DNA from 3 places in the Pantoea sp. CFCC18177 genome. Region 1 is predicted to be linked to each of the others. Evidence: riboswitches for the same ligand, from Rfam matches in the RefSeq annotation. Region 1 holds a riboswitch; each other region holds the start of a gene.
What was found. A riboswitch is a leader RNA that binds a small molecule or an ion and turns the genes downstream of it on or off. The one in region 1 is predicted to bind thiamine pyrophosphate.
Positions count from the first base shown of each region.

Region 2: linked by a shared signal. The riboswitch ahead of thiC (phosphomethylpyrimidine synthase ThiC) and the one ahead of thiB (thiamine ABC transporter substrate binding subunit) in region 1 are both predicted to bind thiamine pyrophosphate.
Region 3: linked by a shared signal. The riboswitch ahead of ACPUC8_RS18940 (FAD-dependent oxidoreductase) and the one ahead of thiB (thiamine ABC transporter substrate binding subunit) in region 1 are both predicted to bind thiamine pyrophosphate.

Region 1 is NZ_JBNBPL010000006.1:88,640-94,465, forward strand. Features, by position in the region: gene thiQ (thiamine ABC transporter ATP-binding protein ThiQ) at 1-478, opposite strand, end outside; gene thiP (thiamine/thiamine pyrophosphate ABC transporter permease ThiP) at 462-2,048, opposite strand; gene thiB (thiamine ABC transporter substrate binding subunit) at 2,048-3,034, opposite strand; TPP riboswitch at 3,083-3,175, opposite strand; gene sgrR (HTH-type transcriptional regulator SgrR) at 3,211-4,872, opposite strand; gene ACPUC8_RS08265 (MFS transporter) at 5,127-5,826, shown strand, end outside.
Region 2 is NZ_JBNBPL010000041.1:6,150-11,975, reverse strand. Features, by position in the region: gene ACPUC8_RS25250 (aminotransferase-like domain-containing protein) at 1-337, shown strand, start outside; gene thiE (thiamine phosphate synthase) at 494-1,141, opposite strand; gene thiC (phosphomethylpyrimidine synthase ThiC) at 1,138-3,063, opposite strand; TPP riboswitch at 3,154-3,254, opposite strand; gene ACPUC8_RS25235 (Rsd/AlgQ family anti-sigma factor) at 3,482-3,988, opposite strand; gene nudC (NAD(+) diphosphatase) at 4,076-4,849, shown strand; gene hemE (uroporphyrinogen decarboxylase) at 4,889-5,826, shown strand, end outside.
Region 3 is NZ_JBNBPL010000021.1:1,337-7,162, forward strand. Features, by position in the region: gene sitC (iron/manganese ABC transporter permease subunit SitC) at 1-440, opposite strand, end outside; gene ACPUC8_RS18925 (manganese/iron ABC transporter ATP-binding protein) at 424-1,197, opposite strand; gene ACPUC8_RS18930 (metal ABC transporter substrate-binding protein) at 1,194-2,093, opposite strand; gene ACPUC8_RS18935 (6,7-dimethyl-8-ribityllumazine synthase) at 2,328-2,765, opposite strand; TPP riboswitch at 2,929-3,048, shown strand; gene ACPUC8_RS18940 (FAD-dependent oxidoreductase) at 3,164-4,108, shown strand; gene thiS (sulfur carrier protein ThiS) at 4,092-4,289, shown strand; gene ACPUC8_RS18950 (thiazole synthase) at 4,293-5,051, shown strand; gene ACPUC8_RS18955 (ThiF family adenylyltransferase) at 5,061-5,826, shown strand, end outside.

The DNA of each region.
Region 1 (5,826 bases):
GCGCGGAAAAAGGCTCATCCAGCAGTAAGATTGGCTGATTGCGCAGCAGGCAGCGCGCCAGCGCGACGCGTTGACGCTGACCGCCTGACAGCTGATCGGGTAAGCGCGTCAGCAGGCTTTGCAAACCGGTTTGTTCGGCGATGGCGGCGATCTGTTGCTGCTGTTGCGGCGTGAGTTTCAGGCCGGGGTGTAAACCCAATCCCAGATTCTGCTGCACCGTGAGGTGCGGGAACAGATTGTTCTCCTGAAACAGCATCGATACCGGTCGCGCCGAGGGGACGCTGCGCGTGTGATCGACGCCATTCATGATCAAGGTTCCCTGGCTGACGGGCAGGAAGCCGCCCAGCAGACTCAGTAAGGTGCTTTTACCCGCGCCACTGGGGCCAAGGATCGCCAGGCGCTCACCCGCCTGCGCCTCGAAACGGAAGCGCATCGGCAAGTGTTGGTACAGGTAGGTGAGGTTATTCAGTGTCAGCATGGCGACCCGGCAATTTTTCCATCAGAGTAAAGAGTAACAGGCACAGCAATAACAGCAGCAGTGCCGTGACGGCACCATCCTCACCGCGATAGGCCCCAATTTGCTGGAACAGATAGAACGGCAGGGTGCGGAAATCGGCGCTGCCAAACAGCGCGACCACACCGAAATCGCCGATGGAGAGCACGCAGGCAAATGCCAGCGCCTGGGCCAATGGGCGCTTCAGCGCGCGCAGTTCAATCATTTTCAGGCGATTAAACCCGGCAATGCCGAGCGAAGCACAGAGCTGGCTGTAACGCGTATTGATATCGCGCATCGGGTTTTCCAGCACTTTCATGGCATAAGGGATGGCGATCAACGCATTGGTGAAAATCACCAGCCCGTCGGCCCGCTGTGGCAAACCGACCGTGGCGTTGAACAGCAGGAAGAATCCACTGGCCAGCACGATGCCGGGCATCGCCAGAATCAGCATACCGCTCAGTTCCATCGCCTGAGCCGCCACCTTACGTTGGCGCTGGCGTAATTCTCGGCTGCTCCACAGCAGCATTATGGTCAGTATCACGCACAGCAGCCCGGCACCGAGCGCGATGCGCAGTGACGTCAAGGTCGCCTGCCACAGCGCAGGTTGTTGCAGCGCGCCCGCCACGCCGCCGCGTAAGCCATCAACAACCACTGCGGCTAAGGGCGGCAGGAGCAGCAAGAGCGCAAGGCCAATCAGTAGGGTATCGCTGATGCGTGCCTGCCAGGAATCCTGCGGGTCACGCCAACCGCGAATGTTCTGGCTGCCCGTGGGGATGGCTTTGCTAAAGCGCTGGCTTAACAGCACCAGCATTAAGCAGCAACCGAGCTGGAGCAGTGCCAGCAGCGCCGCCCGGCTGGGATCGTAATCGAAACTCAACGCCTGATAGATCGCCAACTCCAGCGTGGTGGCTTGCGGGCCACCACCCAACGCCAGCACCGTGGCGAAACTGGCAAAGCACAGCATAAAGATCAGCGCGGCGGTGGGCAGGATTTGGCGGCGCAACCACGGCCACTCCAGCAGACAAAACTGGTTCCAGCCACGCAGACCAAGCTGTGCGGCCAGCTGGCGCTGTTCACCGGGAATATTCTCCAGCGCCTGCAATAGAATGCGCGTGGCCAAAGGCAGATTGAAGAACACGTGCGCCAGCAGAATGCCCTGCAAACCATAAGGTGAGAAGCGGTAATCAAGGCCCAACAGAGCACAGAGTTGGGCCAGCCAGCCGCTGTGACCGTAGACGCTGAGCAGCCCGAACACCGCGACCAGCACCGGCAGCACCAGCGTCATGGCGCAAAGGCGTAGCAACAGCGTTCGTCCGGGGAAGCGACGGCGATAGAGCGCCCGCGCGAGCAAAATGGCGGGCAGCACGGAGAACAGGGCCGACAGCAGCGCCTGCTCAAAGGAGAACGCCAGCACATGATGCAGATAACTGTCAGTGAGCAGGGCGCACCAGTCTGTCACTGGCGCGGCCACGACCAGCGCGCCAAAGGCCAGCAGCGCCACCGCACAGAGTAGGAGTGCGATGGCCGTGCCAGGAATCAACCAACCGGGCATTATTGGCTAACGGCGCGTTGCCATGCGCTGATCCAATCGGCGCGATGGTCAGCAACTTGTGCAGGTGTGAACTGCAGCGCCGTCGCCGGTTTGGACAATGACTGATAACCCGCTGGCAGATCGCTTTTAATCACTGGATACATCCAGTTGCCGGTGGGAATGGTCTGCTGGAAGGCCGGAGAGACCATAAACTGCATAAATTGCTGCGCCAGTTTCGGTTGCTTGCTGCTGGCGAGTTGAGCTGCAACTTCCACCTGCAAATAGTGCCCTTCGCTGAAAGGTGCTGCCGCGTAGTTCTCTTTTTTCTCTTCAATGATGTGGTAAGCCGGAGAGGTGGTGTAACTCAGCACCAGATCGCTTTCCCCTTTCAGAAACAAACCGTAGGCTTCACTCCAACCCTTGGTGACCGTGACGGTCTTTTTTGCCAGCTTCTGCCAGGCGTCAGGTGCTTGATCGCCGTACACTTTCTGCATCCACAGCAGTAAACCGAGGCCTGGCGTACTGGTGCGCGGATCTTCATAAATCACGCGCCACTTCTCAGGGCTTTCCACCAACTCTTTCAGGCTTTTCGGCGGGTTCTTCAGCTTGTTCTTATCGTAAACGAATGCGAAGTAGCCGTAGTCAAACGGAATGAAGGTGTCGTTGTGCCAGGCATCCGGTAACTGGAGTTTGCTGGTGTCCACGGAGCTCTTGGCGAACAAGCCGGTTTTCTCGGCGGCCTGCACCAGATTATTGTCGAGACCCAGCACCACATCAGCTTTGCTGTTTTTGCCTTCCATGCGCACGCGGTTGAGCAGTGACACACCATCTTTCAGGGCGACATATTTCAGCTCGCAGCCACATTCAGCTTCAAAGGCTTTTTTAACCGCTGGGCCAGGGCCCCAGTCCGCAGAGAAGGAATCATAGGTATACACGGTGAGTACTGGTTTTGCGGCGAAAGCCGGGGCAGCAACCAGCAGGACCAGAGGCAGGACTTTGTTTAACACTTTGCGCTCCTTAAGGAGAATAATAAGTTCGAGTCGCAAAGGATCTGAGTTAATGGACATCTCAAATCCCTACGCCGGTATTAACCGGATCAGGTTCGACGGGTTTATCTCAGCCCGAAAAGGGCACCCCGTTGAGAACGGCCTAGTTTAGACACTTCTGTGACAGCGTGAAAGCCTCACAACTCCGGCGGCGCAAACCAGGCCGATTTAAAGTCAAACCAGCCGAGCGTGTTCAGGCGCACCCCACGCATACTGCGTTGACCTTCAAGCAATAACCAGTGGTGAAACAGCGGATGGATGAAGTCATTGTTGACCAGATGTTTGCTCCATTCGGCCAGAGGCAGGTTTTTTTGTCGCCACTGTTCAGCATCGGCTTGCCAGTCAATGGGCACACAGTGATGCATCAGCGGCAGCTCGTACAGTTGGGCAAACAGTGCGTAGTCCAGTGGTAACGTAAAATTGACGCTGCCGAGCCAGATATCGCTTTCACCCGCGCCCTCGAACCACGCTTCATAGCTGAGTTCTTGGGTAATTAGCTCAACACCTTGTTCCGCCAGTAGCGGACGTAACGCATTTGCGATGCCCTCATGTTCGACATGATGGCTGTACCAGCTCAGTGTCAGTTGCGTTAACCCTTCAGGTTTTGTGGCAGGCGTCAGGTCGCGACGATGGTGCCAGCGCGGCAGTAAACCGTACGCCGGGAACCAGTAGCGCTGATAACCTACTCCTGCATGGTTCAGCAGGGCGATGGGATTGAACAGATAGCTGACCCAGCGGCGAAAATGGGCATCGCGTCCACGTTCGGACCGCTGATCGTACAGCAGAAAATAGCAGCCTTCTTCAAGCCGGCTCTCTTCGGACTTCTCATCCGCGGTTTCACCCTGCAGTTTCACCCCGGCGTACACCAGTTCATCACTGATCTCAGGCAATACCCAAATAGACACATCATCAATTAAGGCGCGATAGCCAAAATAGTCATCCCAGGCGGCGATTTTTAGCTGTGTCTGCTGATTACGCACCACGCTGTAGGGTCCGGTGCCGATGGGTTGGCGTGAAAAATGGCGCAGCGTGGGCCATTCGCGCGGCAGGATCATGGCACTGACGCTAGCCAACAGCCAGGGCAACCAATCGTCAGGTTGGCTCAGGTGGATATCCAGCGTCCAGGGCGCCGGGGAATGCAAATTCTCGATATGGGAAAACAGCGGCTGGGTGCGCACGCGGTCCAGCGAGGCGATGATATCTTCCATCTCCAGTTCACGACCATGATGAAAGCGAATCGCCGGTCGCAAAAAGAATCGCCAGTGCAGCGGTGAGGTTTGCTGCCAGTGATGGGCGATATCCGGTTCGACTTCCCCCTTTTCCTCATTTACTCGCGTCAGGCCATTGAAAATTTGTCGCGCCAGATGGGTTTCAGAGCGACGCAGCGGCGAGCCGGGCAGCAGATTAGGCAATGGGCGGTAGTAGAGCACGCGCAGGATGTGTTTCCCCTGACGGAAACTGCGCCCAAGGTGGGCGGCGATCATCTGGCGCACCTGATCCTTGTCACCCACCAGTTGCACCAACTGCTCGATGCGATCCTGCTCCAGCAGATCCTCGGCGCGCTGCTGCTGGAGTGCCAAACCGGTGTAATTGAAACTTAAAGTGGAGCGTTTACCGCGCCCCGCCTCTGCCTGCCAGATCAGCCAACCTGCGGCCTGCATGGCATTGAGCAGGTTACGCATATGGCGTCGTGAACAGTGTAAAAGATCGGCCAGCTCGCTTAGTGTGGTTTCCTGATCCTGGCCCTGGCAGCTTTGCCACAGGCGGATGAACTGCTGTTGCAGTCGCGCAGAGGACATAAAAGGGGAACTCCTTCTCAGAATCGCTCAGTTTTTCCTGCCCCATATTAGAGGCATACTGCCCAGCAATGGAAGAGCGGGAGGCATTCAGCAATGAATGGCGCTCTGCCAGCGGTTCTGCCGACGTAGAACCTCTTTCTGAGTAGGGTGCATTTTCACCGCCAGCAGCGTTTTCTCTGCTGGCTTTTTTCGTTTTGCTGTGGAATCTTCTACCCTCTTTTCTGTTGTCCGATTCTCCTCAAAGGGATTTCTGCATGAAATCGCTGTTAACGCGCCAGCGCCGTCTCAATCCGGTTTATCTCTCTTTTATGGCTGTGTCCTTTATGACGGGTGTGGCAGGGGCCTTACAGGCACCCACGCTCAGTCTGTTCCTGACGCGTGAAGTGCAGGTGCGGCCGTTTTGGGTGGGATTGTTTTTCACCATTAACGCCATAGCCGGGATTGTGATTAGCCTGTTGATGGCGAAGCGCTCGGACAGCCGGGGTGACCGGCGTAATTTGATCCTTTTTTGCTGTCTGATGGCGGTGCTCAATGCCCTGTTGTTCGCCTTTAACCGTCACTATCTGACGTTAATTAGTGTGGGCGTATTGCTGTCAGGACTGGCTAGCGTGGCGATTCCGCAGATCTTTGCCTTGGCACGTGAGTATGCCGATCAGTCGGCACGTGAAGTGGTGATGTTCAGTTCGGTGATGCGTGCGCAGCTGTCCCTGGCGTGGGTGATTGGCCCGCCGCTCTCTTTTGCACTGGCGCTCAACTACGGTTTCGTGACGCTGTTTTGCGTGGCGGCCGCGATTTTCCTGCTGAGTTTGCTGCTGATCTGGCGCACGCTGCCATCAGTGCCGCGTGTTGCAGCCACACCCGAGCAAGTGCTGACCCAGCTCAGCCCATGGAAAGACAGCCAGGTGCGCATGCTATTCATCGCATCGGTGGTGATGTGGGCGTGTAACACCATGT
Region 2 (5,826 bases), on a different contig from region 1:
ACGGAATTACGACATCTTTAGCTGCTGGGTACGCCACTATTTTCCCTGTGGGATTTGCGTGTCTCGTCCCCAGGGGGGCTTCCTGATGTGGATCGAACTGCCAGAAGCGTTTGACGCTGTTCGACTTAACACTGAGCTGCGTACTCTGAAGATACAGGTCGCCGTTGGGTCGTTGTTTTCCGCCTCGGGAAAATATCGTAACTGTCTGCGCCTGAATTACGGTTTGCCCATTAACGAGCATACTGAGCAGGCGATTGCCCAACTGGGTGCTGCGGTGGAGCAGGCCATGCTGGCCTGTAATGCTGAAACGCTGCATGCCACTTCCCTGACGAATTAAGTTGGAAAGGCAGGGCTGGGGAGAGAGGAAGACCAGCCCTGGCCCACTGCAAGCGGCAGCGGGCAGGCACACTTTAGCGAAGTCAGCTTTAGGCGCTAGCCTTATAAAATCAGGCTTCGCGCCATATTCCGGTCTTTATCACTCTATTGCAGCCAGTTACATCAACTCTGCAGGCTGGGTTCCAGATTCAACCAGGTCGAGCAACGTTTGTGTTGCCTTACGCCAGTCAGCCGCCTGAGTAATGGCGCTGACGACCGCAATACTGCCCACCCCTGTGGCCAGCACTTCCGGCACCCGCGCCAGTGAAATGCCGCCGATGGCGACGGTTGGCACGTCCTGCAATCGCGCCAGATGACGTTTGAGTTCGATTACGCCCTGCGGAGCGGAGGGCATGTCTTTAGTTTGCGTCGGATAAATATGCCCTAAAGCAATATAAGAGGGGCGAAGTGCCAGGGCGCGGTCCAGTTCGGCATCATCATGAGTTGATAAACCGAGACGTAAACCTGCCTGGCGGATCGCCTGCAGATCCGCTACGTCCAAATCTTCCTGGCCAAGGTGAACACCGTAAGCGTTGTATTTGATCGCTAATCGCCAGTAATCATTGATAAACAAGCGTGCGCGGTACTGTTTACCCAGCGCAATGGCTTCGCGCACGGCATCTTCCACTTCATGATCCTGGCAATCTTTGATACGCAGTTGCAGGGTGCGCACACCGGCTTCCAGCAGGCGTTTAATCCACTCTACGCTATCAACAACGGGATACAGCCCCAGTTTCGGGGCGGTGGCCGGAAAGGCGTCGGTCATACTTTTTCCTCTTTAAGGGCATCGGCGGCGTGATAGATCTCACCACCACGGCTACGGAAGGCGTCTGACATTTGCGCCATGCCAATTTCAATCGGCTGCGCTTCTGCCTGCTGGCGAGCAGCATATTCACGCACTTCCTGAGTAATTTTCATTGAGCAGAATTTGGGGCCGCACATCGAGCAGAAGTGAGCGACTTTCCCTGATTCCTGCGGCAAGGTTTCATCGTGGTAGGCTCGCGCGGTGTGCGGATCGAGTGCCAGATTGAATTGATCTTCCCAGCGGAATTCGAAACGCGCTTTCGACATGGCATTATCGCGGATCTGGGCTCCGGGATGCCCCTTCGCCAGATCGGCCGCATGGGCGGCGATTTTATAGGTGATCAATCCCTGTTTCACATCTTCTTTATTTGGCAGACCCAAGTGCTCTTTCGGTGTGACGTAGCACAGCATGGCACAGCCAAACCAACCAATCATCGCGGCACCAATTCCTGATGTGAAGTGATCATAACCGGGTGCGATATCTGTGGTGAGTGGTCCGAGCGTATAAAACGGCGCTTCATGGCAGTGCTCCAGCTGTTCGGTCATGTTACGGCGGATCATCTGCATTGGCACGTGGCCAGGGCCTTCAATCATCACCTGCACATCGTATTCCCAGGCGATCTTCGTTAGCTCACCCAAGGTGTGCAGTTCGGCAAACTGCGCTTCATCGTTGGCATCCTGAATCGACCCTGGACGCAGACCATCACCCAGTGAGAGGGCAACATCATAAGCCGCACAGATCTCGCAGATCTCGCGGAAGTGCAGATACAGGAAACTCTCCTGATGATGCGACAGGCACCACTTCGCCATGATCGATCCCCCGCGCGAGACAATGCCGGTCAGACGTTTGGCGGTCATCGGAACATAGCGCAACAGCACGCCCGCGTGAATGGTGAAGTAATCGACGCCCTGTTCGGCTTGCTCAAGCAGGGTGTCGCGGAAGATTTCCCAGTTCAGATCTTCCGCTACGCCGTTAACCTTCTCCAGCGCCTGATAAATCGGTACGGTTCCAATCGGCACCGGACTGTTTCGCAAAATCCATTCCCGCGTTTCATGGATGTAACGGCCTGTGGAGAGGTCCATCACGGTATCGGCGCCCCAGCGCGTTGACCACACCAGTTTCTCTACTTCCTCCTCAATCGATGAACTCACCGCCGAGTTGCCGATATTGGCATTCACTTTGACCAAAAAGTTACGGCCAATGATCATCGGTTCAGATTCAGGGTGATTAATGTTGGAGGGGATAATGGCTCGACCGCTGGCCACTTCCTGGCGGACAAATTCGGCGGTAATGTTTTCCGGCAGATGCGCCCCGAAGCTGTGCCCGGGATGTTGTTGCAGCAGCACTTCACCACGAATACGTTCGCGCCCCATGTTTTCACGGACCGCAATAAACTCCATTTCAGGCGTAATCATTCCCTGTCGAGCATAGTGCAACTGCGTCACACAGCGGCCGGTTTTCGCACGGCGTGGCTGGGGTAGGTGCTCAAAGCGCAGATGATCCAGTCCCTCATCGGCCAAGCGCTGCTGGGTATAACTGGAACTTAGCTGGTGGATCGCTTCGCTGTCATCACGTTCGGCAATCCAGCTGGCACGCAATTTCGCCAATCCCTGATGCACATCGATAGTGGCTTCCGGGTCACCATAAGCACCTGCGGTGTCATACACCGGCACAGCTTCATTCGGCTCAAGCTTAGGGTTCTCTCTGGTGCCGCCAATCTGAGTTGGGCTCAGCTGGATTTCGCGCATCGGTACACGAATATCCTCACGGCTACCGGTGATCCAGATACGTTTTGAGTTGGGAAAAGCGGTGCCTTGCAGTGAATCAATAAATTCCTGCGCTTGTGCACGTTGTTCACGACGAGAAGTTTTAGCAACAGACATAGCAAATTTCCTGATTTAAGGGGAAGTTGCTTGTCCAGAGTTCGGAAGGAGTAACAGAAGCGATACCGGGCGCCAACACGCATCGTTCTGGTTATGTCTACTCTTGTTCCCTTCGCAGGTACTAACCTGATCAGGTTCCGCGGATCCCGAATTAACGGTCTCAGCCCCGGGGGGCACTCCGACAAGGTGTGCGTTTGCGGTTTAAGCTACTTTGCTTGCCATTTCTCGCCTGGGCAGTGCTCGTGACCGTCACGTACTTCGTGTACGCTCCGGTCCCTGCGCGCTGTCCGTGCGTGAACTGGCTGCGCACGCTACGCTTAAACCACAAACTTGCCGCTCATAAAGAGGGCAATAAAAAAAAGCCCATTCAGCATAAGAGGGCTTTTTCGGAATAACAAGCCTTTTACATCTTTCGGGGTTAAGCAGGACGTGCAATGGGGCTCTCATTGGCGACCGGAACGCTTGCCAGCTGGTTATCCCAGGCCAGTTTTACCAGTTTATCCTCCAGCGTAAAACGTGACTCCAGTACTTCACCCACTTCGGAGAGCGCCTTCTGAAACTCAACACAGTTATCATCATTGATGGCTTGCTGAAGATGGCTGTCATACAGCTGCATGATGCTATCGGTGTTGGCCTCGAGCGCGGGGTAGATCTGAGACGCGGCAATTAACGGGCTGTCACCTTGCATTTCGTTGATGATGCGTTCGTAAATACTGAAATGCCCGGTGGAGAGGTAATCCACCAGATTGTGGCAAAACGCATCCAGTGCCTGTTCATCCAGCGCTGAAAGCGCATCTTTATTCGGCTTGATGCCAATTAACTCGTAATACGTGACGAGCAACTGTCGACGGGCGCGCAACCAAGTGTCGACTAATTCATTACCGCCACCTACACGCTCTGTCAGGTCATCTAACTGGGTCAGCATATGGGGCTCCAAGTGAGTTATAGTTGTTTATTCGACACTTAACATCAGGATTCAGCGTGCCATTTGACGCTAAGGACAACGAATAAGATGCAACGTGAGATCTCAAGCGTAGACGCTGGCTGGTGGATTGTCAGCCATGAGCAAAAACTTTGGTTGCCGCAAGGTGAGCTGCCGCATGGCTTATCGAGCGATTTTGGCTTAGTGGGTAGCGCGGGCATATTGATTGGCGAATGGCAGGGTGAAAATGTCTGGTTGGTGCGTGAATCACGCCCTGACAATATGGCCTCTGTTCGCCAGCTTATCGACGAAGATGTCGGCTTGTTCCAGATTGCTGGGCGCGGTGTACAACTGGCGGAGTTTTACCGTTCCCATCGCTGGTGTGGTTACTGTGGGCATGAAATGCATCTCAGTAAACGCGAATTTGCCTGCCTGTGTCACCATTGCCGTGAGCGCTATTACCCACAAATTGCTCCCTGCATAATCGTCGCGATTCGTCGAGGCGATGAGATATTGCTCGCCAATCATGCGCGTCACCGCAACAGCATTTACACAGTATTAGCTGGCTTTGTTGAGGTTGGAGAGACGCTGGAGCAGGCCGTGGCGCGAGAGGTGATGGAGGAGAGTAATGTGCGGGTCAAGAACGTCCGTTATGTCACTTCACAGCCGTGGCCATTCCCGCACTCTCTGATGATGGCGTTTATGGCGGAATACGAAGGCGGCGAGTTGCAGCATGATGGCAAAGAGTTACTGGATGCGGGCTGGTATCGCTATGACGATCTTCCGCTGTTACCCCCGGCTGGGACGGTGGCCCGTCGTTTGATTGAAGATACCGTTGCCCTGTGCCGCGCCAGCGCCTCGTGAAAATGCTACACTGGCGGCCTTAGCATGAGAGAGCCCATTATGAGTGAACTGAAGAACGATCGTTATCTGCGCGCCCTGTTACGCCAGCCGGTAGATGTCACACCGGTGTGGATGATGCGACAAGCCGGGCGTTATTTACCGGAGTACAAAGCCACGCGCGCTGAGGCCGGTGATTTTATGTCGCTGTGTAAGAATGCGGAGCTGGCGTGTGAAGTCACGTTGCAGCCGCTGCGTCGTTATGCGCTGGATGCGGCGATCCTCTTCAGCGATATTTTGACCATTCCCGATGCGATGGGGCTGGGGCTCTATTTTGAAACGGGTGAAGGCCCGCGTTTCTCCAATCCTATTACTTGCCGCGCAGATGTCGATAAGCTGCCGATTCCCGATCCCGAGCAGGAACTGGGATACGTGATGAACGCGGTGCGTACCATTCGTCACAACCTTAAAGGCGAAGTCCCGCTGATTGGTTTCTCTGGCAGCCCGTGGACGCTGGCAACCTATATGGTTGAAGGCGGTAGCAGCAAAGCCTTCACCAAAATCAAAAAGATGATGTATGCCGAGCCACAAACGCTGCACAAGTTGCTCGATAAGCTGGCTGACAGCGTCATTCTGTATCTAAACGCCCAGATCAAAGCCGGTGCTCAGTCGGTCATGGTATTTGATACCTGGGGCGGTGTGTTGACGGGGCGTGATTATCGCGAGTTCTCGCTGTATTACATGCATAAAATCGTTGATAGCGTGCTGCACGAAAATGAAGGTCGTCGTGTACCGATTACGCTGTTCACCAAAGGCGGCGGACAGTGGTTGGAAGCGATAGCGGCAACCGGTTGTGATGCGCTGGGTCTGGACTGGACCACTGATATTGCTGATGCACGCCGTCGTGTGGGTGACAAAGTGGCGCTGCAGGGCAATATGGATCCTTCCATGTTGTATGCGCCGCCAGCGCGTATCGAGCAGGAAGTCGCAGGTATTCTGGA
Region 3 (5,826 bases), on a different contig from region 1:
ATCGTCAGGGTGATCACGCCAATCGCGCCGAGTTGCCAGATATCGGCGGGCGCGACCGCCAGAATGTTGCCCAGCACAATGGTTTGTATATTGACTGAAGTCGGGTTAAGCGAGACCAAAAACAGACCGATGCCAAAAAAGGAGGAGAAAATCAGCCCGATAATCGCATCTTCTTTCAACCGCGTGCGTTGATTCAGAAACAGCATGCTGCCTGCTGCCAGACCGCCGGAGAGAAAAGCACCGAGCGAGAAGGGCAGACCCAACATATAAGCCCCCGCCACCCCGGGCACAATCGAGTGCGACAGCGCATCGCCAATCAGCGACCAGCCTTTCAACATCAAAAAACAGGAGAGAAAGGCGCAAATCGCCCCGACCAATGCCGCAATCCACATGGCATTGAGCATGTATTGGTAGCCGAAGGGCTCAATAATCCACGACATGGCTGGCCCCGATTTTTTGCAAAAGTGCGGCGTTTCTCTGCTGCAATTCACCATCAAAGGTGCGTGCCAGATTGGCTGGCGTGAAGGTGTCAGCGAGCAGACCGCTGGCCAGCACAGTGTTCTTCACCAGCACACAGCGGTCACAGAAATCCGGGATAGCGTTGAGATCGTGCGTGGAGACCAGCATGGTACGGCCTTCATCGCGCAGTTCCTGCAATAGCGTGATGATTGCCGCTTCAGTTTTCACATCCACGCCGGTAAACGGCTCGTCCAGCAGGATGATCTGCCCACTCTGCGCCAGTGCGCGGGCGAGAAAGACGCGTTTCTTCTGACCACCGGACAACTCACCGATCTGCCGATGGCGATAGTCACTCATGCCCACACGCGCCAGCGCCTCATCCACGCTGCGTTTGTCCTCTACGCGTGGCATACGCAGCATGTTCATATATCCATAGCGGCCCATCATCACCACATCTTCCACCAGCACCGGGAAACTCCAGTCCACCTCTTCGGCTTGAGGCACATAGGAGACGATGTTGCGCTTCAACGCGGTTTTAGCGGGCATCTCCGCCAGCGTCACATGGCCCGTTGAAAGCGGCACAAAACCCATAATGGCTTTGAACAGCGTGGATTTTCCGGAGCCATTGACGCCAACCAGCGCTGCGATGCTCCCCGCGGGCACGGAGAATGACGCCTGGCGTAACGCCGTGTGGCCGTTGCGGTAGGTGACGCTGACATCTTGCACGTTAAGGGTCATTTTTGGCTCCCGGCAGCAATGCCTTTCGCGACGGTGTCCGTGGTGACGCGCAGTAAATCGATGTAGGTAGGCACCGGGCCGTCGTTGTTGCTAAGGGAATCGACGTACAGCACGCCGCCGTAGTGAATCCCCGCTTCACGTGCCACTTGCTGGGCGGGTTTGGCGGAGATGGTGCTTTCGCTAAAGATGGTGGGGATCGCGTTAGCTTTCACTGCATCGATCACCTTGCGCACCTGCTGCGGTGTGCCTTGCTGATCGGCATTGATCGGCCATAGGTAGAGTTCTTTTAGCCCCAAATCGCGCGCCAGGTAGGAAAACGCCCCTTCACTGGTGACTAACCAGCGCTGGTTTTCTGGCAGCTGATCGATCGCTGCGCGCATCGGAGCCAATGTTTGTTGGATTTGCGCTTTATAGCGTTCAGCATTGGCCTGATAAACAGTGGCATTAGCGGGATCGTATTTTTGTAAGGCATCGCGGATGTTATCGACGTAGATCAGTGCATTATCTGGTGACATCCACGCATGCGGATTGGGTTTACCATTGTAAGGTCCCTCGGTGATGCCAAGCGGTTCAATGCCCGCCGTGACGGTCACTTCCGGCACACCTTTCAGGCGTTGATAGAAGCGGTTGAACCAAAGTTCGAGGTTAAACCCGTTGACCAGAATGAGGTTCGCGCCCTGCGCACGACGAATATCGCCCGGCGTGGGTTGATACTCATGGATTTCTGCCCCCGGCTTAGTGATGGACGTGACTTCAGCCGCATCTCCCGCCACGTTGCGGGCCATATCAGCAATCACCGTGAAGGTGGTGACCACTTTGAGTTTTTCTGCAGCAAAAGCGGGGGCACTCAGTGCGAGCACGAGCATGGCAACCGATACGACCTTAGTCTTGAACATCGTCATCCCTCAATAAAATATAGCCTGTGCTATACAGTATAGTGAATGCTATGAATGTGAAGCGTTTTTGTTCACATTTTTCTGTTCACGACAAAAATTTACGCAAGTTGAAATAATGCAGGTAACGGCTTATGCGTTTTTCGGGAAAACTTTTGAATAAAAATGATAAAGGGGAGGGTATTAAATTTAAAAAAGAACACTTCATCCTAATAATGAAGTGTTCTTTTAAGATTATTAATCGATCGACAAATTATGAATCGCCAGCGCAGCGCGCGCGGCTTCTTTGCCTTTCTTAATAAAGTGCTCGGTGTAGAAGTTTTCCAGCACGTCTACTGGCTGGAAATTATGTGGCGTCAGTGACACAGAGAAGACCGGGACGTTGGTGCTCAATTGCACGTTCATCAGGCCATCTACCACTGCTGCCGCAACGAAATCGTGGCGATAAATGCCGCCATCAACCACCAGTGCAGCGGCGACGATCGCATCATATTTGCCGGTTTCAGCCAGGCGTTTTGCCAGCAACGGCATTTCAAATGCGCCTGGCACTTCCAGTACTTTTAATTCAGCATCAACGTTCTGTGCTTTTAATTCCTGCTCAAAACCCACCAGCGCATTGTGCACAATCTCTTTATGCCAACCGGCTTTAATAAAGGCAACTCTAATATTTTTCATAATAAACCCAACATCACCTGTAATTTCTTTGCGCATGAAAGTAGCAATAATGCGTTTGTATACCATATGTTACGTTTGTAATCCACATTGCGCGCGTAGCGATAAATGCGTTTCTGGTCTGACGCAATCCGCGCTTGACGCCGACCGGCACCTGCAATACAAATAGACGCGTCGGGGGAGTCTCGCCAAAGAGACTGAGAGGCTAAAAGCGCACTGCGCGGCTTAGCGACCCTTTGAACCTGACCCAGTTGATACTGGCGTAGGAAGACTGACAGCGCACAGGTTGCGTTGTCTGGCGCAGAGGATTGCTCGCGCCCTTTCCCTCCTCCTGTATCTGCGGGTCTCAGCGAAAACTGAGAGGCCGATGTGAACTCCCTTTGTATCCCGGATCGACGGCTGTGAGCCGCTGGACAGTCTTAGGCTGCGGCGTGGCGGGCCTGTGCGTGGCGACCTTGCTGGCTGAGCGTGGTGAAGACGTCGAGGTGATCGGCGATGAAACGCGCCAACCCGCCTCGTGGTTTGCTGGCGGCATGCTGGCTCCCTGGTGTGAATCTGAAAGTGCGCCGCAGGAGGTGATCACCCTTGGGCAACATTCCGCTGGCTGGTGGCAGCAGCGCGTCAACAGCGTTGTAGAGCAGGGTACGCTGGTGGTGGCACCGCCGCGCGACAGCCAGGAACTCAACCGCTTTGCGCGCATGACGGAACAACATCAGTGGGTCGTTCCCGCTGAGATTGAACCGATGCTGGAAGGGCGTTTCGCCCGTGGGCTGTACTTTACACGCGAGGCGCATCTCGATCCCCGTCTCGCCCTCACCGAAATGCGCGAAAAGCTGTTGCAGCGCGGGGTGCGTTTTGATGCGCAGCAGCCTCATGGGCAGGTGATTGATTGCCGTGGGATTCATGCGAAGAGTGAGCTAAGCCACCTGCGCGCCGTGCGGGGTGAGATGGTTATCCTGCACAGTGATGAGGTGCAATTCTCGCGCCCGATTCGTCTGCTGCATCCGCGTTTTCCCTGCTATCTGGTGCCGCGTCGAGACGGCCATTTCATGCTGGGCGCGACCATGGTGGAAAGCGACGATGCCAGTGCTATCAGCGCTCGCGCCATGATGGAGCTGCTCAGCGCTGCCTATGCCATCCATCCTGCATTAGCTGAAGCACGCGTGGTGGAAAGTGCCAGTGGGCTGCGTCCTGCTTATCCGGCCAACCTGCCAGAAATCCGTTATCACAATCACACTTACTATCTTAATGGCCTGTATCGCCATGGTTTTCTGCTGGCACCGATGCTGGCAGAACAGCTGATGCAGCGCATTTTTGGGGAGCAGCACCATGAACATTCTGCTTAATGGCCGAGCGATTAGCACCGAGGCCAGCACGCTTAGCGAATTGCTGATCGAACAGCAAATTGACGCCGCCTGTGTCGCCAGTGCCTTCAACGGCATGTTCGTGCCGAAGAGCCAGTACAGTAGCCAAACGCTGGAAGAGGGCTGTCAGTTAGAGGTGTTGTCACCGATGCAGGGAGGTTGAAGCATGTTTTACGATTTCGCACCGCAGTCACGTTTTCTGTTAGGGACGGCTGGCTATCCCTCTCCCGCTATTTTGCAGCAGGCGATTGCGGCTTCAGGCACTGAAATCATCACCGTGAGTTTGCGGCGTGAAGGCGCGGCTGGGGCGGCATTTCGCGAGCTGCTCACCGATCTGGATGTGCGGGTGCTGCCAAACACGGCGGGCTGTCACACGGTGAAAGAGGCGGTAACCACCGCGCAGATGGCGCGTGAGTTATTTAATACGCCATGGATCAAGCTGGAAGTGATCGGTCATGCGGATACGCTGCAGCCCGATCCGTTCGCGCTGGTGGAAGCCGCGCGCATTCTTTGTGCAGACGGCTTTAAGGTGTTCCCGTATACCACGGAAGATTTGATTGTCGGCGAAAAATTACTGGAAGCGGGCTGTGAGCTGTTGATGCCGTGGGGCGCCCCCATTGGTTCCGGGCAGGGGCTGCGCAATATTGACGGCCTGCGTGCCATGCGCGCGTGGTTCAGCGATATCCCACTGATTATTGATGCGGGTATTGGTGCCCCTTCACAAGCGGCGCAGGCGATGGAAATGGGCTTCGATGGCATTCTGCTCAACACCGCTGTGGCGAAAGCGGGCGATCCGGTGGGCATGGCGAACGGCTTCCGTCTGGCGATTGAAGCGGGGCAGGCAGCGCGTAGTGCTGGTTTGATGGAGAAGCGCGATATGGCAGCGGCCTCTACGCCGATCTTCGGCCTGGCGAATCTGAGCTGAGGAGCCACCATGGAACGCTATCAACGGCAGATGATGCTGCCAGAAATCGGCATCGCAGGGCAGCAGAAACTGGCGGCGGCGCGCGTGCTGGTGGTGGGCGCGGGCGGATTAGCGGCCACGCTGCTGCCGCAGCTGGTGGGAGCGGGGATCGGATATCTTCGCCTGTGCGATGACGATGAAGTGGCGCTACACAATTTGCATCGTCAGACGCTGTTTACCCAGCAGGATATTGGATTCAGCAAAGCGGAGCGTGCGCAGCAGGCGTTGCAGCAGCGTAATCCCGAGGTGCAAATCGATGCATTTCGGTATGCGATCACCGCCAGCCATCTGCCGCAAACCCTCACGGATATCGATTTGGTGATCGATGCAGCGGACAACTTCGCGGTGACCTATCCGCTCTCGGATGCCTGTCTACAGAGCAACATCCCATTGATCAGCGCCTCGGTGCTCGGTCGTCAGGGTTATGTCGGCGGTTTCTGCGGCAGTGCGCCGAGTTATCGTGCGCTGTTTCCGCAACTTCCTGCCTCGGCGGCCAACTGCAATACCGCAGGGGTAATGGGACCGGCCGTGGCCACGTTGGGTGCGATGCAGGCGCAAATGGCACTGAGCGTATTACTGGATTTACATCCTTCACCGCTCGGGTGTGTGGTGAACTGTGATTTCGTTAACTGGCATTTTCGGCAGTTCCGGTTTGATGGAGCAGAGGAGCCGGAACAGGCGGTGCCGTTTATCGATCAACAGCAACTCAGCGCCGCTGACTGTATTGTCGAGTTGC